3 regions of the Cellvibrio fontiphilus genome follow, and region 3 is predicted to be linked to each of the others. Evidence: predicted binding sites of a transcription regulator. Region 3 holds the regulator's gene; each other region holds the start of a gene.
The links. Region 3 encodes PhoB, which activates phosphate uptake and scavenging genes when phosphate is short. Its sites were predicted from a motif close to TGTCATAAANNTGTAACA; they were not measured.
Positions count from the first base shown of each region.

Region 1: a site for PhoB is predicted at 1,160-1,177, ahead of ACFODX_RS07020 (porin). Genes of this name have one in related genera too.
Region 2: a site for PhoB is predicted at 8,049-8,066, ahead of ACFODX_RS12270 (PstS family phosphate ABC transporter substrate-binding protein). Genes of this name have one in related genera too.

Region 1 covers NZ_JBHRTF010000003.1:325,941-335,788, reverse strand. Annotated here, with positions in the region: gene ACFODX_RS07030 (sulfate ABC transporter substrate-binding protein) at 1-561, shown strand, start outside; gene ACFODX_RS07025 (DUF2292 domain-containing protein) at 920-1,099, shown strand; gene ACFODX_RS07020 (porin) at 1,223-2,506, shown strand; gene ACFODX_RS07015 (porin) at 2,841-4,091, shown strand; gene ACFODX_RS07010 (sulfate ABC transporter substrate-binding protein) at 4,232-5,224, shown strand; gene cysT (sulfate ABC transporter permease subunit CysT) at 5,425-6,309, shown strand; gene cysW (sulfate ABC transporter permease subunit CysW) at 6,312-7,208, shown strand; gene ACFODX_RS06995 (sulfate/molybdate ABC transporter ATP-binding protein) at 7,231-8,289, shown strand; gene ACFODX_RS06990 (sigma-54 interaction domain-containing protein) at 8,567-9,832, shown strand.
Region 2 covers NZ_JBHRTF010000004.1:866,272-876,119, reverse strand. Annotated here, with positions in the region: gene ACFODX_RS12300 (SDR family NAD(P)-dependent oxidoreductase) at 1-185, opposite strand, end outside; gene ACFODX_RS12295 (FadR/GntR family transcriptional regulator) at 288-998, opposite strand; gene phoU (phosphate signaling complex protein PhoU) at 1,212-1,934, opposite strand; gene pstB (phosphate ABC transporter ATP-binding protein PstB) at 1,955-2,731, opposite strand; gene pstA (phosphate ABC transporter permease PstA) at 2,803-4,491, opposite strand; gene ACFODX_RS12275 (ABC transporter permease subunit) at 4,507-6,792, opposite strand; gene ACFODX_RS12270 (PstS family phosphate ABC transporter substrate-binding protein) at 6,961-7,932, opposite strand; gene ACFODX_RS12265 (ClpXP protease specificity-enhancing factor) at 8,156-8,590, opposite strand; gene ACFODX_RS12260 (ubiquinol-cytochrome c reductase) at 8,739-9,848, opposite strand, start outside.
Region 3 covers NZ_JBHRTF010000002.1:425,129-434,976, forward strand. Annotated here, with positions in the region: gene ACFODX_RS03675 (hypothetical protein) at 1-411, shown strand, start outside; gene ACFODX_RS03680 (hypothetical protein) at 615-1,289, shown strand; gene ACFODX_RS03685 (dicarboxylate/amino acid:cation symporter) at 1,286-2,587, opposite strand; gene ACFODX_RS03690 (HU family DNA-binding protein) at 2,665-2,940, opposite strand; gene ACFODX_RS03695 (chorismate--pyruvate lyase family protein) at 3,081-3,677, shown strand; gene ubiA (4-hydroxybenzoate octaprenyltransferase) at 3,771-4,694, shown strand; gene phoB (phosphate regulon transcriptional regulator PhoB) at 4,824-5,522, shown strand; gene phoR (phosphate regulon sensor histidine kinase PhoR) at 5,670-6,953, shown strand; gene ACFODX_RS03715 (lytic polysaccharide monooxygenase) at 7,185-8,381, shown strand; gene ACFODX_RS03720 (ABC transporter transmembrane domain-containing protein) at 8,511-9,848, opposite strand, start outside.

The DNA of each region.
Region 1 (9,848 bases), on a different contig from region 3:
AACCCGAAAACATCGGGCGGTGCACGCTGGAATTATTTAGCGGCCTGGGCATTTGCCAAAAAGAAAGAAGGAACCGATTCAGCAGCACAAGCGTTTGTAAAAACACTTTACAAAAATGTGCCCGTACTGGATTCCGGCGCGCGCGGCTCAACCACAACCTTTGTACAGCGTGGCATAGGTGATGTATTGCTCGCATGGGAAAATGAAGCGCATTTAGCGATTCAGGAAGCCGGTACCGATGAAATTGAAATCGTGTATCCCTCTATTTCCATTCTTGCGGAACCACCGGTTGCTGTGGTCACTACAAATACAAGCGCAAAAGGTACCACTGAAGTAGCCACTGCTTACCTGAACTACCTGTACACCGCTGAAGGGCAAACGATTGCGGCTAAAAATTTCTATCGCCCACGTGACCCACAAGTTGCCAAGAACTACACCAAGCAGTTCCCAAGCATTGAGTTTGCCACCATTGCGGACTTTGGCGGCTGGAACAAAGCCCAACCGGAACACTTTGGCGATGGTGGAATTTTTGACAAAATTTACGAAGCACCAAAGCCCTAAGCTTTTTGCAGTAGCGCCCACCTTTTACCTCACTATTTTCTGTAGTGTTAAGGTTCGGGCGCAATTTCCCCTCCAAAAAATCACAGTTCAACATAAGCCCAAAACAACACTCGCCCTGTGCGAGTGTTGTTTTTTGAGCAGAAAAATACCGGCATTGTTTAAATAAAAACAGCTCAATGTTGATAAATACACTTTTGTTCTAATAACAATATTCTTCGTTATAAGCTAATAAAAAATCAGTATTTTTCGTTTATAAATATCGCCCCTATGATGGCCACGACTTCAGGGAACAACTGCCCTGATCATTAAACCCTTAACCACATTTGATAACTTAACAACGATTGCCTGCGAGGTTTTTATGGGGATTCATCGTTCAGAAATCGCCAATAGCATTGACGATGTTTTAGCCGAAGTTAAACGTCAGCTTGCACATATCCGCTATGGCTCGGTGGAGATCCAGATCCATAACGGCCAGGTTGTGCAGTTGGAAAGCCGAGAAAAGAAACGTTGGGATAAAGGCGTCAACGCCCGTCAATAACCAGTGTTACAGACCCCGGTTAGATCTGTTTAAAAAAGCTGCATTTATTTTATTTTTTGTTATTACATTTAAAAAACACCACCGGACCACCGGACGTGACATTCACATTTATTGGAGATTAGCATGTCATTAGTTAGCCAGTGGTCACACACAAAAACCACATTCGCTCGTTCTGTTTTTTCACGCAACACCCTGTTTACTGCTATCGGTTTGGCGCTTTCTGTCAATGCTTCTGCAGGTTTCCCAACGCTTTATGGCAAGGTGCAAGTCACCGCCGGTCAATACGATTTTGAAAAAATTGATTTCGCTCCCACCGCCGCTGGCGCAACCACTTATCGCCATGTAGGTGCAACAGGTGTTACTACCGAGCTGGATAATTTCACGGTAGAAAGTATTGGTTCTCGCTTGGGCGTTCAGGGCGACTTTGATGCAGCTGCCGGTGTGAATGTGTTTTATCGCATTGAATACGGTGTGGACTACGACAACGGCACCAATAGCAATGGCCGCGAGTTAGTACAGCGCAATATTTTTGGTGGTTTGCGCGGCGATTGGGGTGCCCTGCTCGCCGGTAAAAATGACACACCGCTGCGCTCACTGGCGGGTCGCAATGGCACCCTGGTGAAAGGTGAGTATGTACCCGCCGTACAAAAAACCGATATCGACCGTTTTAACGAAACCCCCTTAGCGGATATTGGCACTTATCTGGTCGGCGAAAACCGTGTTGATAACGTGATCCAATACACCTCGCCTATTTTGCTGGGCGGTTTGGAAATAAACCTGGCTGCCGTGCAAGCGGAAGAAACTGGTGTAGAGCAATCCGCCAGCAACCAACAGGACGATAACGGCTTTGCTTCCGGCCAATCGGTTTCCATCGGCTATGGCAAAACCAATTGGTTTATCGGTGCCGCCTATGAAAGCAATGTCGCCACGACCGACACCGCACGCCTTGTGGGTGAAGTCACCCTTGGCCCGGTCAAACTCGGGGCGATTTACCAAACCGCCGAAGCCCATGACGATGGCGATAGCCTGGGCGGCTTCACCAGTTTTGTAAACGCAACCACCACCAGTGTCGGTGCACAGAACGGCATTAACCCACTCGCAGAATGGGATGGCGCTGCAGGCACCGCCTACACCGAACAAGATGGTTATGTGATCAACGGCGTCTGGAAAATTGCCGGCCCCTGGTCTGCCAAACTTCAATACGCCAACAGCAGTTCAACCCCCACCAATGTTGCATACGATGATGTCGAGCTGGATGCATTGGCGCTGGGCGTTGATTACGCACTGAACGATGCAATACGTCTGTTCACCTACTTTGCCGAAGTGGAAGCGCAAGGTGATGCCGCGATCAGCACCACAGCAACAACAGACAGCATTGCCGCCGTGGGTATTGACTTCCGTTTCTAATGCGCGCTCCTGCTATCAATCTACCAGGTTAATGCGAGTGCAAGGACGCACTCATTGCTGTTGTTATTTTTTTGGTGTCTATAGCCATCAAACAGTTGTTATAAGCTAATAAAAAATCAGTATTTTTAGTTTTATCAACAGATCAATATGATGGCCACAGACATCAGGGGCAGTCCTACAAAATTGGACGCCGTGAAAAAAGCGCCGGGAAAAAGTGTCAACACTCACTCAGCGCAGGTTTCACTGAGAAAAGATTCGATGAATATTTTTTAAAAACCACATCAATATTTACTGACCGGACCACCGGAGGTGATATGACTATTTGGAGATTAGCATGTCATTTCAAACTTTCTGGTCGGTTGTGCGATCAGCTACTGCAACAACACAATTTCAACGCAACACCTTAACGGCTGCCATAGGTATTGCACTGTCGGCGAATGCATTTGCAGGTTTTCCTACGCTGTACGGCAAAATCCATTTGACTGCAAATCAATATGATTTGGAAAAAATTGATTTTGCGCCGACTGCTGCCGGTGCAACGACTTATCGCCACATAGGTGCTACCGGTATTACGACCGAACTGGATACTTTCGCACTGGAGAGCACTGGCTCACGTCTGGGTGTGCAAGGTGATTTTGATGCGAATGCCAGTGTGCAAGTGTTTTATCGCCTTGAATACGGTATTGATGTAGACAATGGTACTAACAGCAATGGCCGCGAATTAAGCCAGCGCAATATTTTTGGTGGTTTGCGTGGCGATTGGGGTTCGGTACTGGTAGGTAAAAACGATACGCCGTTAAAAACCCTGCAGACCAATACGGTATTGCGCTCCGATGTGGATCGCTTTAACGATTCTCCACTCGGTGATATTGGTACTTATATTGTGGGCGAAAATCGCCCGGATAACGTTATCCAATACACCTCGCCAATTTTATTTCGCGGGCTGGAAGTAAATATCGCAGCTATTCAGGCAGAAGAAACCGGCGTGGCGGTCAATGCCAATAATCAACAGGACGATAATGATTTTGCCTCGGGCAAATCCGTTTCTGTCACTTATGGCAAAGCAAAATGGTTTGTGGGTGCTGCGGTAGATTCAAATGTCGCCACCACCGATGCCATCCGCGCTGTTGGTGAAATTACGCTGGGTGCAGTGAAACTCGGGGCGATTTATCAAACCGCCGAAGCCCACGACAGTGTCGATTCACTCGGTGGCTTTTCTACGTTTGTTGGCACCAACGGCACCACTAGCGGTGCACAAAATGGTTTGAACCCGCTCTCTGAATGGGACGGTGCCTCAGGTAACGCATTTAAAGAACAAGACGGTTACATCCTCAATGCGCAATGGAAAATTGCTGGCCCCTGGCTTGCGAAAATCCAATACGCCAATTCAACCACCACACCCACCAATACCACCTACAAGGATGCTGAGCTTGAAGGTATCGCCGTTGGTTTGGATTACAACTTTAATGCAGGCACACGTGTGTTTGGCTATTTCGCCAGTGTAGAAGTGAACGGTGATGAAAAAATCAGCACCAAATCCACTACCGATAGCACAGCAGCATTAGGTTTTGATTTCCGTTTTTAAAAGACCCTCACCTCTGCCCTCTCCCAAAGGGAGAGGGAGTAAGAACCCCCCTCTCCCTCTGAGAGAGTAACAGTCCCCTCTCCTTTTGGGAGAGGGTTAGGGTGAGGGAAAAAATTCAATTTTCAAATGAGCACAAAATTATGAAATTGTTTACAAAATCTGTTGCCGTGATTGCAACCAGTTTATTAGCGGCGAGTGTATTCGCCAAAGACGTTACTTTATTGAATGTATCCTACGATCCAACGCGCGAACTCTATCGCGAGTTTAATGCCGCGTTTGCCAAACACTGGCAAGAAAAAACCGGTGACACGGTAAAAGTGGAACAATCCCACGGTGGCTCCGGTGCGCAATCACGCGCGGTAATTGATGGCCTGCGCGCCGATGTTGTCACCTTGGCACTTGCCGGTGATATCGACCCTATCGCCAACATCGGCAAACTTTTGCCAAAAGATTGGGTAACCAAATTGCCGCAAAACAGCGCGCCTTACACATCCACCATTGTATTTTTAGTTCGCAAGGGCAACCCCAAAAATATTAAAGACTGGGATGACCTGACCAAAAAAGGCGTAGAAGTTATTACCCCTAACCCTAAAACCTCTGGCGGTGCGCGCTGGAATTATTTAGGTGCTTGGGCCTTTGCTAAAAAACAAGGCAAAGACGATGCAGGCGCAAAAGAATTTGTGCGCGCATTGTTTAAAAACGTTCCAGTACTGGATACCGGCGCACGCGGCTCAACCACTACTTTTGTGCAGCGTGGAATTGGTGATGTACTGATCACTTGGGAAAACGAAGCATTTTTGGCAGTCAACGAATTGGGTGCCGATGAAATTGAAATCGTCGTGCCGAGTTTATCCATCCTTGCTGAACCTTCGGTTGCCGTTGTCGATGAAAACGCTAAAGCCAATGGCACTGCAGAAGTGGCTAAGGCCTATCTGGAATATCTTTACACCAAAGAAGGCCAAACCATTGCTGCCAAACATTACTACCGCCCACGTGATCCACAAGTCGCAGAAGCCTACGCAAAAACTTTTCCAAAATTGGAGCTAGTCACGATTGATGATTTTGGTGGGTGGGTAAAAGCACAGCCAGAGCACTTTGGTGACGGCGGCATTTTTGACCAGATTTATCAATAACCCCTCCCCGCCCTCCCCTTGATAAGGAGAGGGAGAATGTAACCCCCTCTCCAACCCGCTCCTTAAAAAAGGAGGGAGCCTAATCTCACTGCGCACTCAAATAGATGCTGCGATTCAGCTCCTCCCCCTTGCAAAGGGGGAGGTTGGGAGGGGGTTGGTAGTGCGGGTTAATTAGGTTGAACAAAAAACGAGATTCATTCATGAGCGAAGTTTCCAGCGCAACGCCCATCAATTTTTTGCAAGCAAAAAAAGTAAAAAAAACCTGGGTTAAAAAAAGTGTACTACCGGGTTTTGGTTTGTCGCTCGGCCTTGCCGCGCTCTATGCCAGCCTGATTGTATTTATTCCACTCGCGGGACTGGTTTTAAAATCATTGGAACTCAGCTGGCCAGAACTCTGGGCGGTGGTCAGTAACCCGCGTGCGGTTGCAAGTTATCAACTGACTTTTGGTGCATCACTCGCTGCCGCAAGTATTAATTTAGTGTTTGGTTTAATCGTCGCCTGGGTACTGGTGCGTTACGATTTTTTTGGCAAACGTGTAGTCGATGCATTGGTCGATCTGCCTTTTGCATTACCTACCGCCGTAGCGGGCATTGCACTCACTGCGCTCTACACCACCAAAGGTTGGGTAGGGCAATGGTTTTGGTTGGCCGATATTAAAATTGCTTACACCTGGCTTGGTGTTACCGTCGCGCTCACCTTTATTGGTTTGCCTTTTGTGGTGCGCACTGTGCAACCGGTATTGGCCGATTTGGAAGCCGAAGTAGAGGAAGCGGCTGCAAGTTTGGGCGCATCGCGCTGGCAAACCTTTCGCCGGGTATTACTGCCTGCGCTTTTGCCGTCATTGCTAACCGGTTTTGCGCTCGCCTTCGCCCGTGCGATTGGTGAATACGGCTCGGTAGTTTTTATCAGCGGCAACATGCCTTACAAAACCGAAATCACTCCACTGTTGATTATGACCAAACTGGAACAATTTGATTACGCCGGTGCGGCTGCGCTGGGCACGGTCATGTTGATATTTTCCTTTGTGTTATTGCTGCTCATTAACCTGCTCCAGCATTGGAGCCATAAGCGCACAGGAGGTTAATCATGGCCGGTGCTGTTTCATCCTTACGTTCGACTAAAACCGGTGCTGCGCAGGCGGCCACCAGTGAAGCTACCTGGGTGCGGGTGTTATTGATCAGTGTTGCACTGACCTTTCTTGCGCTGTTTTTATTTTTGCCACTGGTGATTGTGTTTTCTGAAGCCTTTGCCAAGGGTACACAGGTGTATTTTGCCGCAGTCACTGAACCCGCTGCTGCACACGCGATAAAACTGACATTAATCGCCGCGGCAATTGCGGTGCCTTGTAACGTTATTTTTGGTTTGGCAGCGGCATGGGCGATTGCCAAGTTTGATTTTCGCGGCAAACAATTTGTAATTACTTTGATCGATCTACCCTTTGCGGTATCACCAGTGATCGCCGGTTTAATTTATATGTTGCTGTTTGGCCGGCAGGGATTTTTTGGCCCCTGGTTAAACGATCACGATATTCAAATTATGTTTGCAGTACCCGGCATTGTACTTGCCACTGTGTTTATCACCTTTCCTTTTGTAGCGCGCGAATTAATTCCGCTGATGCAGGAGCAAGGCAAAGAGCAAGAGGAAGCGGCGATTACCTTGGGTGCAAGCGGTTGGAAAATGTTTTGGCGGGTGACCTTGCCCTCGGTTAAATGGGCGCTGCTGTACGGCATGATTTTGTGTAATGCGCGTGCCATGGGTGAATTTGGCGCGGTGAGTGTGGTATCGGGAAAAATCCGCGAGCAAACCAACACCATGCCACTGCATATTGAAATTTTATACAACGAGTATCAATTCGCGGCGGCCTTTGCGGTTGCATCGCTGCTGGCATTATTGGCGCTGGTGACACTGGTATTAAAAAGCCTGCTGGAATGGAAAGCCGCGCGTGAACATGAATTGGCAGTACGTGCAGCAAGTGCACAGTAATTAATTTATTGCGAGAAAACCTATGAGCATTCAAGTCCGCAACTTACATAAACAGTTTGGTCAGTTTACCGCACTGAACAATGTGTCTTTGGATTTCCCTACGGGCGAATTGGTCGCCCTGCTCGGCCCATCGGGCTGCGGAAAAACAACACTGCTGCGCATTATCGCCGGTTTGGAAAATCCGGATGCTGGCAGTGTGCATTTCCACGGTGAAGATGCCACCAACGTGCATGTGCGCGAGCGCAACGTGGGTTTTGTATTCCAACACTATGCGCTGTTCCGCCACATGACGGTGTTTGATAACGTCGCCTTTGGTTTAACCGTGCGCCCCAAAGAGACAAGACCTTCTGCTGATGCAATTAAAAAACGTGTGCATGAATTATTGGAATTGGTGCAGTTGGATTGGTTGGCCGATCGCTACCCGCATCAATTATCTGGCGGCCAACGCCAGCGTATTGCACTGGCGCGTGCACTCGCCGTTGAACCTAAAGTATTGTTGCTCGATGAACCCTTCGGTGCATTGGATGCAAAAGTCCGCAAAGACTTACGCCGCTGGTTGCGCCGCTTGCACGACGAATTGCACATCACTTCTATATTCGTAACACACGACCAAGAAGAGGCCATGGAAGTGGCCGATAAAATCGTGGTGCTCAACAAAGGCCAGATTGAACAAATTGGTACACCGGATGACATCTACAACAATCCGGCCAGCCCTTTTGTGTACGATTTTATCGGGCAAGTGAATTTATTCCACAGCCGTGTGGACAATGGCTGGGCACATATTGGTGATTACAAAATTCCTGCACCGGAACATAACGACATTGCCAACCAAGCTGCCATCGCTTATGTGCGCCCGCACGACATTGAATTGAGCGAACAGCAAAGCGATGGCGCTATTGCCGCGCGCATTGCCCATGTAAGTACAGCCGGTTCGGTATTGCGCATTGAGTTGTTGCATCAATTGAATAATGAAGTACTGCATGTGGAATTACCGCGGGCACAGGAGCGCAGTTTGAATTTATCGGTAGGCGCTGCGGTTTACGCAAGGCCGACCAACTCAAAAGTGTTTTTGCAAAAATAATATTCGTTCAGCAGCATCTTTTTACGATGTTACTTTTAAAGCACGAATATTAATCCATACCACTTTTAGACTGTTCTATTAATAACAAGGCGATGAAAAACCATCGCCTTTTTTATTTTTTATGCTGAAAAATAAACAGTCAATGAAATTATAAACCGACTCAATAAAATCGATTTTTTTGTTATATGTTTATAGATTTAAATTACTTATTGCCACCGCTATTTATGAATAGAATGCTCCCATTATCACTCGTATTAACGCATGTAGAGGAATTACTGTGAGCCAGGAAAATAAAGCCCCTGTTCTCTTATCACTGGAAGGCACCAATGCTCAACCACTTTCGGTACGCGCAAAAGCGCTGGTATTTTCAGACCCGATTTCGGCAAGCTTACTCGAATATATTGAGCGCATAGCACCCAGTGAAGCGCCGGTGTTGATTGGTGGCGAAACAGGAACCGGGAAGGAATTGGTTGCCCGTCATATTCATTTATTGAGTGGACGCAGAGGCCCTTTCCTTGCGGTTAACTGCGGTGCAATCAGCGACCAATTAGCCGAGAGTGAATTGTTTGGCCATGAAGCCGGTTCATTTACCGGCGCAGTGGGTAAACGCGAAGGATGGTTTGAAGCTGCAAACGGTGGCACCTTATTTTTAGATGAAATCGGCGATTTGCCATTGCCACTGCAAGTGAAACTATTGCGTGTGCTGCAAGAAAAAGAAGTGGTGCGTATTGGCTCGCGCAAATCCATTCCGGTTGATGTGCGTTTGGTCGTTGCCACCAACGTTGATCTGGATTATGCAGTATCGGCCGGACATTTCCGTCGCGATCTGTTGTACAGAATTAATATCGCTCATGTAAAACTGCCACCACTGCGCCAACGCCCGGGTGACGTATTACCATTGGCAGAACATTTTTTAAAAACCTACAGCCAACGCATGGGGTATCGCCAACCGCAATTTTCACAGGATGCGGTGCAATTGTTGTTGAACTATGCATGGCCGGGCAACATCCGCGAATTGGAAAATGTGGTGCATTTTGCGTTATTGGTTTCCAGTGGCGACAAAATCGAACCGGCACATTTGAAAGTAACGGGAGGCTGGAACACCGGAACAATTCATCAGCAAGAGCCGCAACCGGTACACCAACCTTTAGTAAATTCTGGTACGCACATATACAACCAGAACAATGCAGTAACGCCTATTCAACCTACATCGTTTAATAATGCAGGCAGCCATTCACACGGCGGTTCAGGTAATGGCGATGACCCGATGACGGCTATTGCCAAACAATTGCGTCGCTTGTTTACTGAACAAGGCAACAGTGATCATTTCGATAAATTGGAAAGTCTGATTGTGCATGAAGCATTTGCCCATGTGCGTTCTAATCAAGTACACGGTGCTGCACTCTTGGGTATTTCACGCAACGTTATGCGGACATTGCTAAAACGCCACGGTTTGCTTGCGGATACAGGGTTTGCACAAGCAGATGAGCAAAGCACTACTCAGGATGAAGTGCATTCACTGAATCCGAGTTACACAGGTTAAGAGCAACTCATGGATT
Region 2 (9,848 bases), on a different contig from region 3:
ATAACCTCACAGAGTTCAAGCGCACCAGCGGTGTCTATATCCACAAAGGCAACACGCGCGCCTTGCGCGGCAAACGCCTCAACCAAGGCGGCACCAATCCCGGTGGCACCGCCGGTAATAAACACACTGCGCCCCGCTAAACTGGGGTAGCGAGTGTATTCTGTATGGGCTGAATAGCTATACATGGTCATTTCTCTCTGGAGTCGCGCAGCCTGGGCTGTTATGAGCTTAGGCAGAATCATTCAACCTGCAAAGGTATTTTGATGCCTGTTTGGCCTTGGCTATCCTTAAACCTTTTTCACCAGAGATAAGTTAATCAACTGCATAACCTCCTGCAGCAAGACTTTGACCGCCTTGCTCGCAGCTTCCGCATCACCGGCGCAAATCGCGTCGTAGATACGTTTGTGATCATCGTAATCTGCCGTCAGCACACCTTTTAACTGGTTGGTGCTGGCGATACTCACCCGCAAGGCCACCTGGATAAACTCGCGCAACTGGAAAAAGAAGCGATTATTGCCCGCCGCCAGGATTGCGCAGTGAAATTCGATGTCCGCCGTCAGGGGGTCGTCCAAGCCTTCGTCGGCACGCTTCATGCGCGCCAGTGCGTCGCCTATCGCTTTAATCCGCACTTCATCCTGGTTGTTTTCTGCCGCCAATACGGCAGCCTCAGGTTCAATTGCCATGCGCAACTGGGTGAATTCCCGCAAGAGTTCCAGCGAGGGGCGTGCATTAAGCGTCCAACTGAGCACATCCGCATCAAACATATTCCAGTGACTACTGGGCATCACCCTGATGCCCTGCCGTGGCCGAGAGGCAATCAAGCCCTTGGCTGTCAGCATTTTTACCGCTTCGCGGGTAACGCTGCGGCTGATATTAAATTGTTGCGATAGTTCAGCTTCCGTGGGGAAGGATTTATCAATCGCGTATTGACCTTGAACAATTGCCGCACCCAATTGATGGGTTAACTGGTGAGTAAGATTACGCCCTGTGTCCAGCATAGTTAATTAGCCTATTTATATTATATATTTGTAGGATTTCCGACAAGCATTTTAGGCGGTTGGAACAGCTAAAATGCCCAGATGAATCGCGGAAACCGCTTTTATGTCGACCCTAAAAAAACAAAACCTGCGCCCTGAAAAAGGCGCAGGTTATTTAACAAGAGGCAGTAGCTTTAGTCACGCAAAAAATGCGGGCTGAACCAAATGGAGAGTTTATTCACTCTTGGGGTGCAGGTTTTCGGCAATTTGCTCCAAATTAGCGTGGCGAACATCTTCACCATTGACCAGATAGATGACGTATTGCGCCAGGTTGCGCGCATGGTCGCCAATACGCTCCAGCGCACGCAGCGACCACATAATACTGAGCACGCGCGTAATGCTGCGCGGATCCTCAATCATAAAAGTCACCAACTCACGCATAGCCGTGGCGTATTCCATGTCCACTTGTTTATCGGTTTGCACCACGTTGAGCGCCAGATCCATATCCAGGCGCGCAAAAGCATCCAACGCATCTTGCAACATACGCGATACGTGGCCGCCAATATGGCGCACTTCAATATAACCGCGTGGTGATTGGCCATCTTTGTTCATGGCGATAGCCTGACGAGCAATTTTGCTGGCTTCATCGCCAATGCGTTCCAAATCGGTAATGGCTTTGGTAACCGCGATCACCAATCGTAAATCGCTTGCAGCAGGTTGACGACGCGCGAGAATGCGCACGCACTCTTCATCGATGGTCACCTCCATAGAGTTGACCTTGGTATCGGCACGTACTACTTGTTCGGCGCGCTCAATATCTGCATCGATCAGCGCTTGAATCGCATCATTCACCTGCCGCTGGGCCATGCCGCCCATTTCGGACAAATGGGTGCGAATCGCTTCCAGCTCGATGTTGTACTGCTGTGAAATGTGATGGGTGTGACTTGTAATATCCATAACCATGATGCGCCTCCGCATTAACCGTAACGGCCAGTGATGTAGTCTTCAGTTTGTTTTTTACTGGGGTTGGTGAACACTGTGTCGGTGAGGTCGTGTTCAATCAAATCGCCCATGTACATAAACGCGGTGTAATCAGAAACCCGCGCCGCCTGCTGCATGCTGTGGGTCACAATCACAATGGTGTACTGATTTTTTAATTCGTTAATCAACTCTTCAATTTTGAGTGTAGAGATGGGGTCAAGCGCCGAGGCTGGCTCGTCCAACAAAATCACTTCCGGTTCGATGGCGATTGCGCGAGCAATGACCAAACGCTGCTGTTGACCACCAGACAGACCAAAGGCATTTTCGTGTAAACGGTCTTTTACCTCGTCCCACAGGGCCGCGCCTTTAAGCGAGCGCTCGACCACCTCATCCAGCAAACGCTTGGACTTCACACCTTGCAAACGCAAACCATAAGCCACGTTTTCGTAAATGGATTTAGGGAAAGGGTTGGGCTTTTGGAACACCATACCAATCTGACGGCGCAGCTCGGCAACATCCACACTCTTGTCATAGATATTGTAGCCGTCCAACAGAATCTGACCTTCAACACGGCACGAATCCACCAAATCATTCATGCGGTTAAAGCAGCGCAACAGGGTGGATTTACCGCAGCCAGAGGGGCCGATAAATGCCGTTACTTTTTTCTCGGGAATTTTCATGCTCACGTTATTCAGCGCGCGCTTTTCACCGTAGTACAAGTTGAGGTTGTTCACTTCAAGCTTGATAGGTTCTACCAATGCAGTCGGGTTCATAGTTGTGCCTGCTTTAAAAAACCAATAAAAAAATCACAGTAGATAAATAATAAGTACGCAATGCGCGCGGATTATTCCGAAGCGCCACGGTATTTTTCACGCAAGTTATTGCGGATCTTAATAGCGGCAATGTTCAGCACCATAATCAGCGCGACCAGTATCAGCGAGGTGGCATATACCAGCGGGCGCGCCGCTTCTACACTCGGGCTCTGGAAGCCTACGTCGTAAATGTGAAAGCCCAAGTGCATGATCTTTTGATCCAAATGCAAGTAGGGGTAGTTGCCATCAATGGGTAGCGACGGCGCCAGTTTCACCACGCCCACCAACATCAGCGGCGCCACTTCACCGGCTGCACGGGCAATCGCCAAAATAAGCCCGGTGAGCATAGCGGGAGTTGCCAGCGGCACGACCACTTTCCACAGGGTTTCCGCTTTTGTTGCCCCCAAGGCCAAGCTGCCTTGGCGAATGGTGCTGGGGATACGCGCCAAGCCTTCTTCGGTAGACACAATCACAATCGGCAAGGTCAAGAGCGCGAGTGTGAGTGATGCCCAGAACAAGCCGGGGGTTCCAAAGGTGGGCGTAGGCAGGGATTCGGGATAAAACAGCTGGTCGATACTACCGCCGAGGATGTAGACAAAAAAGCCCAAGCCAAATACGCCGTACACAATAGAAGGCACGCCGGCCAAGTTGTACACCGAGATACGGATAATCTTCAGCATGGTGCCCTGCTTGGCGTATTCGCGCAGGTAAATGGCCGCCAAAATGCCCAGTGGCGTTACCATAATCGACATCACAATGACCATCGTAATGGTGCCGAAAATGGCCGGGAAAATACCGCCTTCGGTATTGGCTTCACGCGGCTCATCAGTCAGAAACTCCCAGAAACGCTCCACATATTGACCCAGCTTTTCAGCTACGGTCATGGTGTTAGGGCGAGTGACGCGCACTATGTGGTTAAAACCAATGCTTGCCTCTTTGCCATCGGCGGTGCGAACCAATAATTTGTCGCGTGTTGCTTGTGCCAAAATTTGATCGCGCTCAGCTTTAACCACCGCGTATTGCGCTTCCAGCGCCGCGCGTTGCTCAGCAAATTCCGCATCGGCAACGGCCAATTCGGCGGCACTGATACCGCTCAACTCCAAGCGGCGGCGCTCAAGGCGCAAGTCGTCCATTTGGCGGTTGATGCGGCCAATATCCACTTTCTCAATGCGATGTACCTGCTCGTGCAAATCCAGCGCGCGCTCCAGGCGAGCATCCAATTGTTGCCAGAAATCGCTAGCGGCAAGCTCAGTGACTTTTTGATCCTGCTCTTTAATCGCCACCGGGTATCCGTAAAAATTACCCCATTCGCGGCGCTCAATGGCCACCGCATCTGCCGGGTATTCCCAGGGCTTCATGCCCATGTCCAGATACCACACAAAGTCACGGCCAGTAATGTCGCGGTTACCCATTTTGAACAGGTGGCGGGTGATTATCTCGGCGTCATCGGCAATCTCATAACCGCCATCGCGAGCCACCGCAGCGGGGATCACCTCGTCGCGCACCGCTTCACCCATGATGATGTGGGTTTGACCACTGCGATCAACCACACTGGTCTGCAGAATGTCTGCAGGCCAAAAGTGGCCAAAACCGCGCACGGCAATCAGGCCCAATAGCCCCACAACCATAATCATACACAGCGATATGGCGCCGCCATTCAACCAAATCCACGGCGAACCACTACTAAACCAAGAGGTATTTTTACGAGTCAATTTGTTCATCGAATTCATCACCGATTACAGGTTGCTGTAGCGTTTGCGCAGACGCTGACGGATGACTTCCGCCAAGGTATTCATCACAAAAGTCAGTGCCAATAGCACCAGCGCCGCCAGGAACAGAACGCGGAAGTGGGTACTTGCCACCGCTGTTTCGGGCAACTCCACCGCGATATTGGCGGAGAAGGTACGCATGCCTTCAAAGATGTTGAAGTTGACTACCGGGCTGTTACCCGTCGCCATGAGTACAATCATGGTTTCGCCCACAGCGCGGCCAAAGCCCATCATGATTGCGGAGAAAATACCAGGGCTGGCAGTCGGCAATACCACACCCACCACGGTCTGCCAGCGGGTAGCGCCCAACGCCAGGGAACCTTGCGTGAGGTGACGCGGCACACTGAATACAGCGTCTTCAGCGATGGAGAAGATGGTGGGAATCACCGCAAAGCCCATCACAATACCGACCACCAAGGCGTTACGCTGACTGTAGTCGATACCGTTTTCGGTAAACCATTGACGCATGCTGCCATCGAACAACAAGACTTCTGCAGATTGACTGCTAGCCACGCAGGCCCATACGGTCAGGATAATCGGCAGTACCACAATCACAGCTTCCCAGCCCTCTGGCACACGGGTGCGCAAAGACTCGGGGCAGCGGCTCCAGATATATCCGGTCACCAACATCACCACTGGCAACAGAATCAAAATACTGAATACCGCTGGCAGGTGATCCTCTACAAAGGGCGCCAACCACAAACCGGCAAGAAAGCCCAGAATCACGGTTGGTAAAGCCTCCATGATTTCAATGGTTGGTTTTACCAAACCACGCAATTTGGGAGTCATGAAGTAAGCGGTGTAAATGGCACCCATCACACCGAGCGGGATGGCAAACAACATGGCGAAAAACGCGGCTTTGAGCGTACCTACAGAGAGCGGTACAAAACTCATTTTGGGTTCAAAGTTGTCGCTGCCGGAGGAGGCTTGCCAGATGTACTCTGGTGCGTCGCGCCCTTCGTACCAAACCTTGTGCCACAGGGAGCTAAACGAGACTTCCGGGTGCTTGTTCCAGGTATCGGCAACGGTCAGTGTGTTGCTGTCCAGCCACAGTGCGCGGTTGTGAATCGGGGAGACAGCTAGCTGCTGGATAGGCGTATCGCTGACGGAATCAATTAAGAGTGTGCGCTGTGAGGTGGCAAAATAAATTCCCAGATTGCCCTTATCGTCACTGGCCCAAAAACCGCGGCGCCCGTGTTCCGGCACTATGCGAGTGATGGCGCCATCCAAGCTCTCAAAACTGCGAACCTGCTTGAGTTGGTAAATGTTTTCCGGGTTGCGAACCAAAAACCATTGGCTCAATTCACCTTTATCGGTACCTATTACTAGCGACGCGGTGCCTACTAAAAATTCCATGCGGGTGATTTTGTTTTCCAGCGTAATGGCAGACTGCACCTGCGCCTCAGCAGGGTTCACCAAACTGTATAGCAGCAACTGGGATTGGTCGGTCGCCACAATCAGGTGACGTGCACCATTATCTAATTGCATCGCCACCGGCTTACTGCCTGTGGGCAACGCCGGCAATTGGGTGACATCGCGGTTGATGGTGATTTCACCCGTAATCATGTTTTGGCTAGTGCTGAAACTCGCCAACAACAAACGGGCATCTGCGGTCATGGCAGCAATTAAGATACCGGCAGAGGTCTCTTGCACGGCAAGATTGACCAGTGCACTGCCCTGCTCATCTATGATTTGTGTAGCTTCGCCCAGCGGTGAAAGCAAACTGGGGATGATTTGGCGCTTATCGTTGGGGTAGCTAAGGGCGTAATCCGGCTTTACAACAGCGACTTCACCGTTGCTGTATCCATAAGCCACTAAGCCGTAGTCAGGCGTACTGGTGGCGATACTGCGGAACTCCGCCGTTTCCGAGCGCGGCACCTGCACGTTTAATATCTCTTGGCCATCAGCGACTTGGAAAAAGTGAACGCTGCCGCTACGTTTAAAACTGGCACCTATTTCCTCGTAACGCTCAAGGGTAAGGTGCTCAGTCTGGTCATCGGCTTGTTGCTGTAGCTGTGCAGCCGTATAACTATGGGTAGGCTCCACTGACGCACCGCGAAACAGCGGCGCGATCTCTGAAAAAAGGTAGAAGAAAATCAAACCGAGGGAAAACACCACAGCCAGCCCAGCGGACATAACACCGTAGCGTGATAACTGATCTTTCAATTTACGAACACGACGCAACTTATCACGCTGCTCGCGGTTGGGCATCAAGCTCTGGGTTGGCTTGGCCGAAGTCATAGATTCGGACATGGTCTAGTTACCTGTTTATCGTCTGGCGCGAGAATCCTAGCAACCAAAAATGACACTTTTGTTACAGAGCTAAAAAACTGTCATTAAAGTGTCACCTGACTGTAATATTTATCTTTCAGCCACAAAAAACGCCGAACAAGTCGGCGTTTTTTGTGTAAGTCGATCAGCTTACTTCTGCAGGTCGGCAAGCGCCTTCTGCACCATAGTCGCTGGCAGTGGGATATAACCATCGCGCACTACTGTTTGCTGACCTTGCTTGGAAAGGATCAGCTTGATGAATTCCAGTTGCAGCGCATCAAGTGGACGATTCGGGTGCTTGTTGATGTACATGTAAAGTACACGCGACAAAGGATAGGTTCCGTCTAATGCTGTTTTTGCATTAGGCGCAACGAACTCGCCGCCTTCTTTTTTCGACAGAGGTAATGCACGCACACTTGAAGTGATATAACCGATACCCGAATAACCAATTCCGTTAATGGATTCAGATACGCTTTGTACCACTGATGCAGAGCCAGGTTGTTCGAGGATAGTGGACTTAAAATCGCCTTTGCACAGAGCTTCATCTTTGAAGTAGCCGTAGGTGCCAGATACTGCATTGCGGCTGTACATTTCAAAATCACGATTTGCCCAAGCATCAGTCAGACCTACCTCACCCCAACGAGTAATATCTTTTGGAGCACCGCACTTGCGTGTAGCAGAGAAAATGGCGTCAACCTGAGGAATACTCAGACCTTTGATCGGGTTATCCTTGTTCACGTAAACAGCCAGTACGTCAATCGCTACTGGCACTGGCGTTGGCTTATAACCATGTTTGGCTTCAAACGCCTGAATCTCTTCGGTTTTCATCATACGGCTCATAGGGCCAAAGTTTGCTGTGCCTTCAATCAAGGCTGGTGGCGCAGTAGAAGAGCCAGCACCCTGAATCTGGATGTTCACATTGGGGTACCACTTTTTAAAATCCTCAGCCCAGAGTGTCATCAGGTTGTTCAGGGTATCTGAACCGATTGAGTTAACATTGCCCGAAACGCCGGTAACAGCCTTGTACTCAGGCAGCGCGGGATCAACTGAAGCCTGCACAGCAGCTGCACAAACCATAGAGCCGGCCAGTGCCAACCCCTTTAAAATTTTCATAGCGTTCATAGAGCGCTCCATCAGTGATTACGTGAGTAAATAAGTTCTAGCGATGAAGGATCAGCCCTTCATTGAGGATTACTTTACCCAGCGAATATGACAGTTATGTGACCAACTGAAATTTTTGTCACAAATGTGTCGCACAAATGTCACACGCATGAATCATGGCCTTTTATCCTGGTAAAACAAAAACACCAGCCGAAGCTGGTGTTTTTAGGGGAGCAAACAGGGGCTATTTAACTACGCGCAATCCGGGACGCTTGGCGGGAGCTGCATCAATCTTGGCCCCTCCAGCAGAACCGCCAGAAGGAGCAGGTGTAGGCCCACCGGGCGGAGGTGGAGCCGGGTTGACTTCAGGCTCAAACATCATGCCCTGCCCATTCTCCCGCGCATAAATTCCCAAAACCGCTCCACAGGGAATGTAGAGGTTATTGACTACCCCGCTGAAGCGCGCATTAAAGGACACGGCAGTGTTATCCATAAAGAAATCTTTAATCGCAGAGGGTGAAATATTGAGAATAATCTGCCCCTCGTTATTCACGTGCTGCTGCGGCACTTGCGTCCCGGGCACATGAGCGTCGACCAAAATATGCGGAGTGCAATTGTTATCCAAAATCCATTCGTAGACGGCGCGCAAAAAATAAGGTCGGCTGGATGTCATGGACATACTAAATTCCTTGGTCTGATCATAACTAAAGAAAGCAATTTAACCTGTTTCGCCCGTTTGTAAAACTAAAAGCAACGTTATCCGAGACAGGACAAGCCAAACAAAAAAGGGCGACTTGCGTCGCCCTTTTTTAATCTTGCTTTGGTTATTAATGAATATCTCGCCAGAACTCGCGATTCAGGAAATACACAAAGATAAACAGGATAACCAGAAAGCCTAATACGTAATAGCCAATAGCTTCACGCTTTACGGCGACAGGTTCAGCTACGTACTCAAGGAAATTCACCAGATCATACATCGCTTTATCAAACTCCGCGGTAGTCATGGTGCCCTTAACTTTGCCTTCAACCAAAGCACCGCAATGCTCATCCATTTCCACTTCACCCACATCATTGCGCATTGCGCTACCGCGATGATTGAGTTTAGGGCCGGCACCGCACTCCAACAATCCTTGCGGACCAATCAACACATGAGGCATACCGACATTGGGGAATACACGATTATTCACACCCCATGGACGCGAATCATCTTTATAAAAATTACGTAAGTAGGTGTAGAGCCATTCTGGTGAACGAACACGTGCAACCAGAGTTAAATCAGGCGGCGCCACACCAAACCAGACTTTTGACTGCTGCGGCTTCATGGCAATTTCCATCAACTGACCGATGCGCTGACCGCCAAATATAAGATTCTCCTCCATCAAACTATGGGGAATACCCAAATCATCAGCAACGCGCTCGTAGCGGGAAAACTTTGCCGAATGGCATCCCATACAATAGTTAATGAAATATTTGGCACCGCTCTGCAGCGACTCCTTGTCGCGCAAATCTGGCTCCATTTTGTCACAAGGAATCGCACCACAATCAAATGCGCCACCGGCAGCAACTGCCTTGATAGGGACAATCATCAACACCAGGAACAATGCCAAACCACCAAGCACAACAATTGCTGGCAAACCTTTAGCCTGAGTACGTGTAGGCTCTACTAAATCCTTGTCGCGCGCAGCTAATAACGGCAGAACAGCAAAAATGGCAGCTAATGCAAAACACAGCACCAGCAACAAAGCAGGAACATCACCGCCAATGTAATCAATACCCATCCAGGCAAAAATCACAGCAAACAAACCACAGGCTACCCAAGAAAACTTGGATTTGGCTTTTTCAGGGCTAGTTGTTGTCCATACTGGCATAGTAAGGAAATAAGCAAAGTAGAAGGTTGTGGCGATCTGTGACAAAAGCGTTCTACCTTCGGTAGGCGC
Region 3 (9,848 bases):
AGCAATAGCGAAAATACCCTTAGTCTGGGTATCAATGTGCTGTTTTATCGCGACAACGCAGCCTTCGGCCAATACGTGGAGGATTACTGGGGTGACGATGTGGACTATGAGGAATCTGACGCCAATGCCTTTATGCTATTTGCCGAATATGGCCCCAAGTATCGCTTTGGTCAGGACAACATGACCTTTGTGACCCTGCGTGGCGGTGTTAGCGGCATTCTCGCTTCCGAGCGCAGCATCAGTAATTGCAGCGATTGCTACTCGGAAGATATTGAGATCGATGGAGGCCTGTATGGCGTAATTGGTATTGGCCAAACCCTGGGGCGCCTGGATCTGGGATTGCAATTCCAGCAGTATTTTACCGGCGATCTGGACAATAGCCTGCGCTTGAAGCTTTCAGGTGCATTTTAAGTGCCCACCTAAATCAATGGGTTACCTGAGCACTCCAAAGGTGTTCAGGTAATTTTGGGCAATTCCGATAATTCTTATAAAAACACGTTATTAAGAGTCACTTGCATTTGCACTGCCATGGTTTACTTTTAAATCGCCACTCGTTGAAGTAGGCGCCGCGAAGGACAATGAATGTGATTACCTATAACCAATATACAGGCGCTATGAATGACCCACTAAACCCCATTCGCCAACTTATACGCCAGGCGCAGGAACAGGATTCCGCCTCGGGCAAGCTGTTGGAGTTCGTGGAGTGTCGCAAGGGGCATTTACATAACGCGATTAAATTACCCGCTGACAAGGCCAGTAAAAAACTCGCCGATTTTGTCGTGCGCTACATTAAACATGTGCCTGATTTTATCGATGCGATCCGCAGCATGGCGCAGGAAGCCGGTATTTATGAAGATGTGAAACCGCTGCTGAAAATTGCCAGCGACTACTTTTTATCGCCCCCCTCCATTGTTGACCCCCACAGCCAGCTGCAAGCATTGCTGGATGAAGCCTACCTTGCGCACAGGTTGCTGGAAGAGGTGAATGATCGCTTTATGGCCAAGAGCGGCATTCCTCTCGCGCCGATGGACATGACCATGGCCAATGTTATCGCCCATGAATTGATTGGCGAGCCGTTTGCGAACGAGCTGGATCAGGCAGTGCTGTTTTCCGCAGAACTATTGCTGGATGAGCAGGGCTTTAATAGCCAGCATTTGGAGGATTATGTGCTCACCCACAAAACCAACGGCTGGCAACAGGAGCTGGAGCGCTGGCCTTGTTTGGTGGAGGATTTATCAATCAGTGTGGAGTTTGATACTGAAGACGACCAAAGTGCGACCCGTCACTAGACGGGATCGACTTCGGCGTTGAGCTTCATATTGTGAAAGCGCGATTCATCAATCATGCCTTCGCTTTTGGCAACTATAACGGAAACAACGGCATCGCCATTGACGTTAACGGCGGTGCGCACCATATCCAACAAACGATCAACCCCGATAATCAGGGCTATGCCTTCAACCGGTACACCTACTGATTGCAGCACCATCGCCAGCATCACCAAGCCCACACTGGGCACACCCGCCGTCCCCACAGAAGCGAGTGTTGCGGTGAGTATGACCGTCAAATAACCGGCCGCACCAATCTCAATCCCGTAGACCTGGGCGATAAAAATGGTAGCTACACCCTGCATAATGGCCGTGCCGTCCATATTAATGGTGGCACCCAATGGCACAGCAAAGCTGCTGATTTTATTGTCTACACCCAGGTCGTGCTCGACCGTGCGCATAGTCACCGGCAAGGTGGCGTTGCTGGATGCGGTACTAAATGCAAACACCGCCACCTTCCACATTTTTTTGAAAAATATAACCGGGCTCAAACCAGTAAAGAGTTTTAGCAGGCTGCCATAAACAACCAGACCGTGCAGCAGGAGCACAAAAAGCACGGTGAAGAAATATTTAGCCAGATCGGCAATCGCCGAAAAACCGATGCTCGCAAACAGTTTGGCCAGCAAACAAAACACGCCATAGGGCGCAAGCTGCATCAGCAATAACATCATTTTGAGCACCACTTCGTTCAGCTGCTCAAAAAAGGTTTTCATGCTGCTGCCCACTTCACCGCCAGTGCGTGAGATGGCAATGCCAAACAAAATCGAAAATACAATCACCTGCAGCATATTGCCTTCGGCCATAGCCTGCACCGGATTGCTGGGAAAGATATTGATAAAGGTCTCTTTGACCGAGGGCGATGCGGGCGTGGTGTAATTAGCCAGCGGGGCCATATCAACTCCCGCACCCGGCTGCACTAAAGCTGCCACCCCCATAGCCAGCCCAATCGCCAATGCGGTAGTGAACATGTAAAACAGCAGGGTTTTAGTCGCCAGGGGGCCCATACGACTATGGCCGCCCAATGCCATAGCGCCGCAGACCAGCGACACAAATACCAGAGGCACTACCAACAGTTTTAACGAGGCAACAAATATTTGGCCAACGGCATCAAGAACACCGTCGATGACAACCGTTTGCAACCAGACACCCAAGGGCGTGGCGGGTAAATTACTCGCTTCATCGACAACGATTAACAGATTGAAACCTATGCCTACCGCTATACCCAACAGCATGCCAAGCAGGATCTTATTGGTCAGGGACATAGGTGAACCTCGGGGAAATTATTTTTAAAAGAGGACAAACCACTGCGGCGCACGGGCGCCGCAGGGTGGGAAGTGGCTTATTCGTTAACGGCGTCTTTAAGCGCTTTACCGGCCTTGAAGGTGACCGTTTTACTGGCGGCGATTTGAATAGTCGCGCCGGTCTGTGGATTGCGGCCTTCGCGGGCAGCGCGCTCACTGACATTGAAGGTACCAAAACCTAACAGGGCGACAGATTCACCGCGCGCCAGGGCGTTAGTGATTTGCTCAACAAAAGCCGAAACCACCAAATCTGCTTTATTTACCCCCAGGTCAGTATTGTTTGCCAGGGCAACAACTATATCGGTCTTGTGCATAATGCTTCTCCTTTCATGTGTTAAGCCGCGAGTGTACCTGCTTGCGGCCTGTTGCGGCAGGCTTGACGCGGGTTTTTCCGCACCGCAAATAGACCGAGCTGCTAAACTGCGCCGGCTTACCGCAGGCAGAGGAGATCATTTTGCCCCGTGTTACTGCTTCCACCCGATTGCATTCCCCCTGGCGCCCACGCCATCAATTGCCACTCAGGAATCGCCCTTCACCCTGCCTGCACAGCTGGCTGGATGATGAAGGCTCATTGACCGCGCGTTTGGTCGGGCTCAGCAAGGGCCAGTTTCAGGTTGAGGTGCTGCGCCAGCAACTCGCCTTACCCAGCCGCGATGAGCAGCAAGCCTTGGGCATGAAACGCCCCGCTCGCGCCCTGATTCGCGAGGTAATCCTGCGCGGCCACCACCAACCCTGGGTGTTCGCCCGCAGTGTACTGCCGCTCTCCAGCCTCAGCGGCAAGCTGCGCCATTTGCGCAAACAGCGCAATCGGCCCTTGGGGGCATTTTTGTTCAGTCAGCCACAACTGGTGCGCAGCCCCATTGCGGTGGCGAGCTTTAATGCTGATGATGCGTACCTACCACCCGGGATCGCCTGTTCCACTCCGCTCTGGGGGCGCCGTTCGGTATTTGCACTGGATGGCAAACCGCTGCTGGTCAGTGAAGTTTTTTTGCCCGCTTTTTGCGATCAATTACGCTCCAACGATTCCCGATCACCAATCACAACAGACTGATATCGGCCTATGAACAGCCCTAAATCTTCCCGCCGGCCCACCAAAGCCGCCCCAGCCCAGCCAGTTGATAAAGCGGCGCTTGCGGCCAAACCGATGCAGCCCCAAAAGAACCGCACTAAAGTCGTTAAAAGTCGCGAAATTGGCGGCCTTGTCGCCAAAATCCAGCAAAAGGCACCAATTTACTGGCGCCTGATGCGCATGGATCGCCCCATAGGAACGCTGCTACTGCTCTGGCCGACCTTGTGGAGCCTGTGGCTGGCTGCCAAGGGTATGCCGCGTTTGGAAAACCTGGTGATTTTTACCCTGGGTGTGATTGTGATGCGCTCTGCCGGCTGTGTGATCAACGACTTTGCCGACCGCAAGATTGACGGCAGTGTGCAGCGCACCAAAAACCGTCCGCTGGCAACGGGCGCAGTGTCCAGCCGCGAGGCGTTTGGTTTGTTTATCGGCCTGTGTTTGGTCGCATTTGCACTGGTATTAATGACTGACCCGCTCACCATCAAACTGTCGGTTGGCGGCCTGCTGCTCGCCTTTTGCTACCCCTTTATGAAGCGTCACACCCACCTGCCACAGGTGGTGTTAGGGGCTGCATTTGCCTGGGGCATCCCCATGGCGTTTGCCGCCGAAGCGGGCGCGCTGCATGAAAATATCTGGCTGGTGTATTTGGCGGTAGTGCTCTGGACGGTTGCCTACGACACCTTTTACGCCATGGTGGACAGGGATGACGACCTGAAAATCGGGGTTAAATCCACTGCGATTTTATTTGGAGAACAGGATCGTTTGATGACCGGCATACTGCAGGGTTTAACTCTGTATGCGCTGCTACTGGTGGGCAATCGTTTTGAGCTGGGACTCTACTATTATTTGGGTTTGGCGGTAGCGGCAGCGCTGTTTATCTATCAACAATGGCTGATTCGCTTTCGCAACCGCGATGCCTGCTTCAAGGCCTTTTTAAATAACAACTGGGTTGGTGTTGCAATATTTGCCGGTTTGGTCGCCGATTATTCGCTGAAATAAACCGCTCAGGGGCTCGACGCTGGAATTTTCAGACTTGTCATAAATATGTAACACTGAGCTTATTAAATAAGCTGCAACAATAGCTTCATGAACCGTGAAGCCTACCGTAGCTTTATTAGGCAGAAGATTATGACTGGTCGCAAAATCCTTATCGTCGACGATGAATCCGCTATTCGCGATATGTTGCGTGTAGCGCTGGAAATGGCTGAATACCAGGTGCTGGAAGCCAGCAATGCGCAAGACGCCCACGGCCTGATTATCGATGAAAAACCCGACCTGATTCTGCTGGATTGGATGATGCCCGGCACCAGTGGTATCGAACTGGCGCGCCGCCTCAAGCGCGATGAAGTCACCGCCAATACCCCCATCATCATGCTCACCGCCAAAGGCGAGGAAGATAACAAGATCCAGGGCTTGGAAGTAGGCGCCGACGATTACATCACCAAACCCTTCTCCCCGCGTGAGCTGGTCGCCCGTTTAAAGGCGGTACTGCGCCGCGCCGACCCGCAGATTACCGCCGCGCCGATTACCGTGCAGGGCCTGTGCCTTGACCCTGCAAGCCACCGGGTCACCATCAATGACCAGTCTGTGGATATGGGCCCTACCGAATACCGCTTGCTGGAGTTTTTTCTCACCCACCAGGAAAGAGCCTATACTCGCAGCCAATTGCTGGATCACGTCTGGGGCGGCAATGTCTATGTGGAGGAGCGCACGGTGGACGTGCATATCCGCCGCCTGCGCAAAGCCCTGACCATCGACGGTCACGAAGACCTGATCCAGACTGTGCGCGGAACAGGCTATCGTTTTTCTACTCGCATCGAAGCCTGATTGTATCAAGTTGCAAGTTTTCGGGAGCGGGCAAGCCTGAGCGACAATCGGAGACAGGATGTCGACGATTAGCCCCCATGGATGGGTTTATGGCGTGTCGCGCAGGCTTGCCCGCTACCGAAAACGGATCGACACTGAGAGGCACTCTTGTTAAAAGGTTTTAGCGCTGAGCTGCAGCGCATTCTGATTATTCTCGCCATCTGCAGCCTGATTGGGTTTTTTAGCGACAATTACGCCCTGTGGATGTTGCTGGGCTGCGGCGTTTACATCCTGTGGATGCTCTGGCAAATGCGTCGCCTTAACCAATGGCTGCTCAAGCGCGAGAGCGAACACCCACCCGAAGCCAGCGGTATTTGGGGGCAGGTGTTCGACAATATCTACCAGCTGCAGCGCGACCAACGCATCGAAAAAGACAACCTGCAAGCCGTTATCAAACGCATCCAGGAAATCAGCTCCGCACTCAAAGACGGCCTGATTATTTTGGACGCGCGCGGTTGCCTGGATTTTTGGAACCCCGCAGCGCACCGCATGCTCGCGCTCAATACCAAAGACCAGGGCCAATCGGTGATCAACTTTATCCGCCACCCCAAGTTTGTCGCCTACTTTGAAGAGGGTAATTACGGCGAGCCGCTGGAAATTCCATCGCCGCGTTTTTCCTCCAAACACTTGCAGTTCCAAATCACGCCCTTCGGCAAAATGGAGCGTTTGATTGTGGTGCGCGATGTCACCCAGCTGCACAATCTGGAAAAAATGCGCCAGGATTTTATCGCCAACGTCTCCCACGAATTGCGCACGCCACTCACCGTGATTAACGGTTATGTAGAAACCCTCGCCGATAACAACACTACGCCGAGCTGGAATAAACCCCTGCAACAAATGCTGCAGCAGGCCAAACGTATGTCGCTGCTGATTAACGATTTACTGGTGCTGTCCAAACTGGAAACCACCGAGGCAGGGCACAACCACAAACCCATTAATATTGAACAGCTGTTGGCCGTTGTTAAAAGCGAGGCCGATGTGCTGGGCAAGGAGAAAAACCAACAGCTCACCCTGGTGTGTAACAACACCACCAAACCCCTGCTACTGCAGGGCAATGAAAAGGAATTGCACAGCGCCTTTTCCAATCTGGTGATTAACGCCATCAAATACACCCAAGCCGAGGGGCGGATCAGTATCTTGCTGTGGCAGGATCAAAAACACGTCTATGTATCGGTCAGCGATAACGGCCCGGGCATAGAGGCCCAGCATATTCCGCGCCTGACCGAGCGTTTTTATCGCGTGGATGCCAGCCGCAATAGCGGCACTGGCGGCACTGGTTTGGGCCTTGCCATAGTTAAACACGTATTGATGCGCCACTACGCCGAATTAAAAATCACCAGTGAACCGGGTAAAGGCAGTATGTTTATTTGTGTTTTTGCGCTGCCGCAATAAACCTGCAGCGCACTTTTTGTGACTGGCTTCTGCATATAACCAAAATTCGAACCTGCTACCCAAAGTCCTACCGTTTTGACCAAAAGTCGGACTCGTCAAATACAACGTTGTCATTTTAGACTCGCTGCTGTTGCATCGTTTTGCATTGCCTGTGCGCATGCAGATGCACTGATGTTGCCGCGCCACCCGAGTGGCACCGGTATCACCTTTAATCCCAGCAGGAGACCTAGAGTGAACAAGATCAATAAGTGGCACTCACATCTCAACCTGAAAAGTTGTGGTGTATCCGCCCTAATCATCAGCCTCAGTTCGTTGTTTGCCGTCAGCCAAGCCAATGCTCACGGTTTTGTGTCATCGCCCAAAAGCCGTGTGATCCAATGTAAGGAAAACGGTATCGAAAACCCCACCCACCCGGCATGTATCGCCGCCAAAGCAGCGGGTAACGGCGGTTTGTATACGCCGCAGGAAGTGGCCGTGGGCGGTGTGCGCGATAACCATGAGTTTTTTATCCCGGACGGCCGCCTCTGTAGCGCCAACCGCGCCAACCTGTTTGGTATGGATTTGGCCCGCACTGACTGGCCAGCCACCAATGTGTCTGCCGGCCCGCTGCAATTTGTATGGACCAATACCGCGGCGCACAAAACCATGTACTTCCGCTATTACATCACCCGCGAAGGTTACAACCACGCCCAACCGCTGCGCTGGTCTGACCTCGAGTTAATTTACGATTCTGGCAAAGAGCCAGCTGAAGCGACTTCACTGCACACTGTGCCCATGCCACCGCGCACCGGTCGCCATATTGTGTACAGCATTTGGCAGCGCGACTGGGAATTGGATGCAGCCGAAGGTTTCTACCAATGTATCGATGTGAACTATGGTGGCAGCAGCAACTCCTCAGCAGCGTCCTCTACGCCGAGTTCTGTACCCAGCTCATCCGTTGGGTCAGTGGCCAGCTCATCGCTCGCCTCCAGTGTGTCAAACAACACCTGTGCCGGTCTGGGGATTTGGAATCCAACCATCGCCTACCAAAACCCAACCCAAATCCAACACAACGGCAGACGCTATCAGGCTAACTATTGGACCCAGGGCAATAACCCCGCAACCAACAATGGCCAATACAACTTCTGGCTGGATTTGGGCGCCTGTGTTGGCGGTGTGACCTCGTCATCCTCTTCAGTGGCGTCAGTTGCACCCAGCTCTTCCAGCGTCAGCAGCCAAGCGGCATCTTCATCTTCAGTCGCAACCGGCAACTGCAGCTCACCGGCCTACGTTAATGGCGCCACCTACACCACCGGTGCCTTGGTACAAAACGGCGGCAGTGAATACAGCTGTACCGTGGCTGGCTGGTGTACTGTCGGCGGGCCTTACGCACCGGGCACTGGCTGGGCCTGGCAAAATGCCTGGTCGCTGGTTCGCAGCTGTCAATAACAGCGTCGCCGCTGTCGATAACAGCAGCTAGCGCCAGCCGGAAACGTCCTGCAAGTCTGTTCCGGCTGGTGCGGTAAATAAAGCAAAACGGCCACTGTCTCCAGTGGCCGTTTTGTTTGGGTTAACCGGCTATTGCTCGCTATTTGATTCGCTCTGGAACTGCAAACGCGCCAGTTGCTGATAGAGTTCGCTGTGGGCAAGCAGCTCATTGTGGGTGCCGGTGGCGACAATACGCCCCGCTTGTAACACCAGTATGCGATCCGCATTCACCACGGTGGAGAGGCGATGGGCAATCATAATGGTGGTGCGATTTTGCATCAGTCGCTCCAATGCCTGCTGCACCATCTGTTCACTGTTGGAATCCAAGGCACTGGTCGCCTCATCCAATAATAAAATCGGACGATCCGCCAATATCGCCCTGGCAATGGCGATACGCTGCTTCTGACCGCCGGATAAACGCAGGCCACGCTCACCCAAATCGGTATCCAGCCCCTCGGGCAACTGCTGGATAAACTCCATCGCAAAGGCTGCTTCGCAGGCGGCAATCACCTGTTCATCACTCGCCTCAGGCCGGGCATAACGCAGGTTATCGCGCACACTGGCGGCAAAAATCACCGGATCTTGGGGCACCAGGGCGATGCGCGCACGCAGCGCTTGCAGGTCAGCGGCTTTAAGGTCAACACCATCGAGCAGCACACTGCCACCAAGAGGATCGTAAAAGCGCTGCAACAATTGGAATAAGGTGCTTTTGCCCGCTCCCGAAGGCCCCACCAGCGCCACTTTTTCACCCGGATTTACGCGCAGATTAAACCCCTTGAAGATCGGTGTATCCGGGCGCGATGGATAGGCGAAATAGACATCGCGCAGCTCCACCAAGCCGGCCGCTGGCGGCAAAGGTATTGGATGAGCAGGCAGCGGCAGGCTAGACTGGGTGGTCAATAACTCCACCAATCGCTCAGTCGCACCGGCAGCGCGCTGCAAGTCGCCAATCACTTCCGAGATAGTGCCCATAGCGCTGGCGACAATCACCGCGTAAAAGATAGAAGCTGAAAGTTCACCGGCACTGATACGCCCGGCCAACACATCATGGCCGCCCACCCATAAAATCAGCGCCACTGCACTAAATACCAAGGTAATCACCGCCACTACCAGAAACGCCCGCTGTTGCACACGCTTGATGCCGGTGGCGAAGGTTGCCTCCACTCGCTGGTTGAAAGCCGCGGCCGCGGCCGACTCATGGCCATAGGCCTGCACCGTGCGGATTTCGTGGATCACCTCGTCGGTATAGGCGCCTACATGGGCAACCGAATCCTGACTGGCGCGCGCAAGGGTTCGCACCCGGCGACCAAAGGCGATAATGGGCACCAAAACAAAGGGAATCGCCACCAATACCAGCGCGGTCAGCTTGAGGCTGGTAACCGCCAACATCACCAATCCCCCCAGCAACAAAAGTGCATTGCGCAGCGC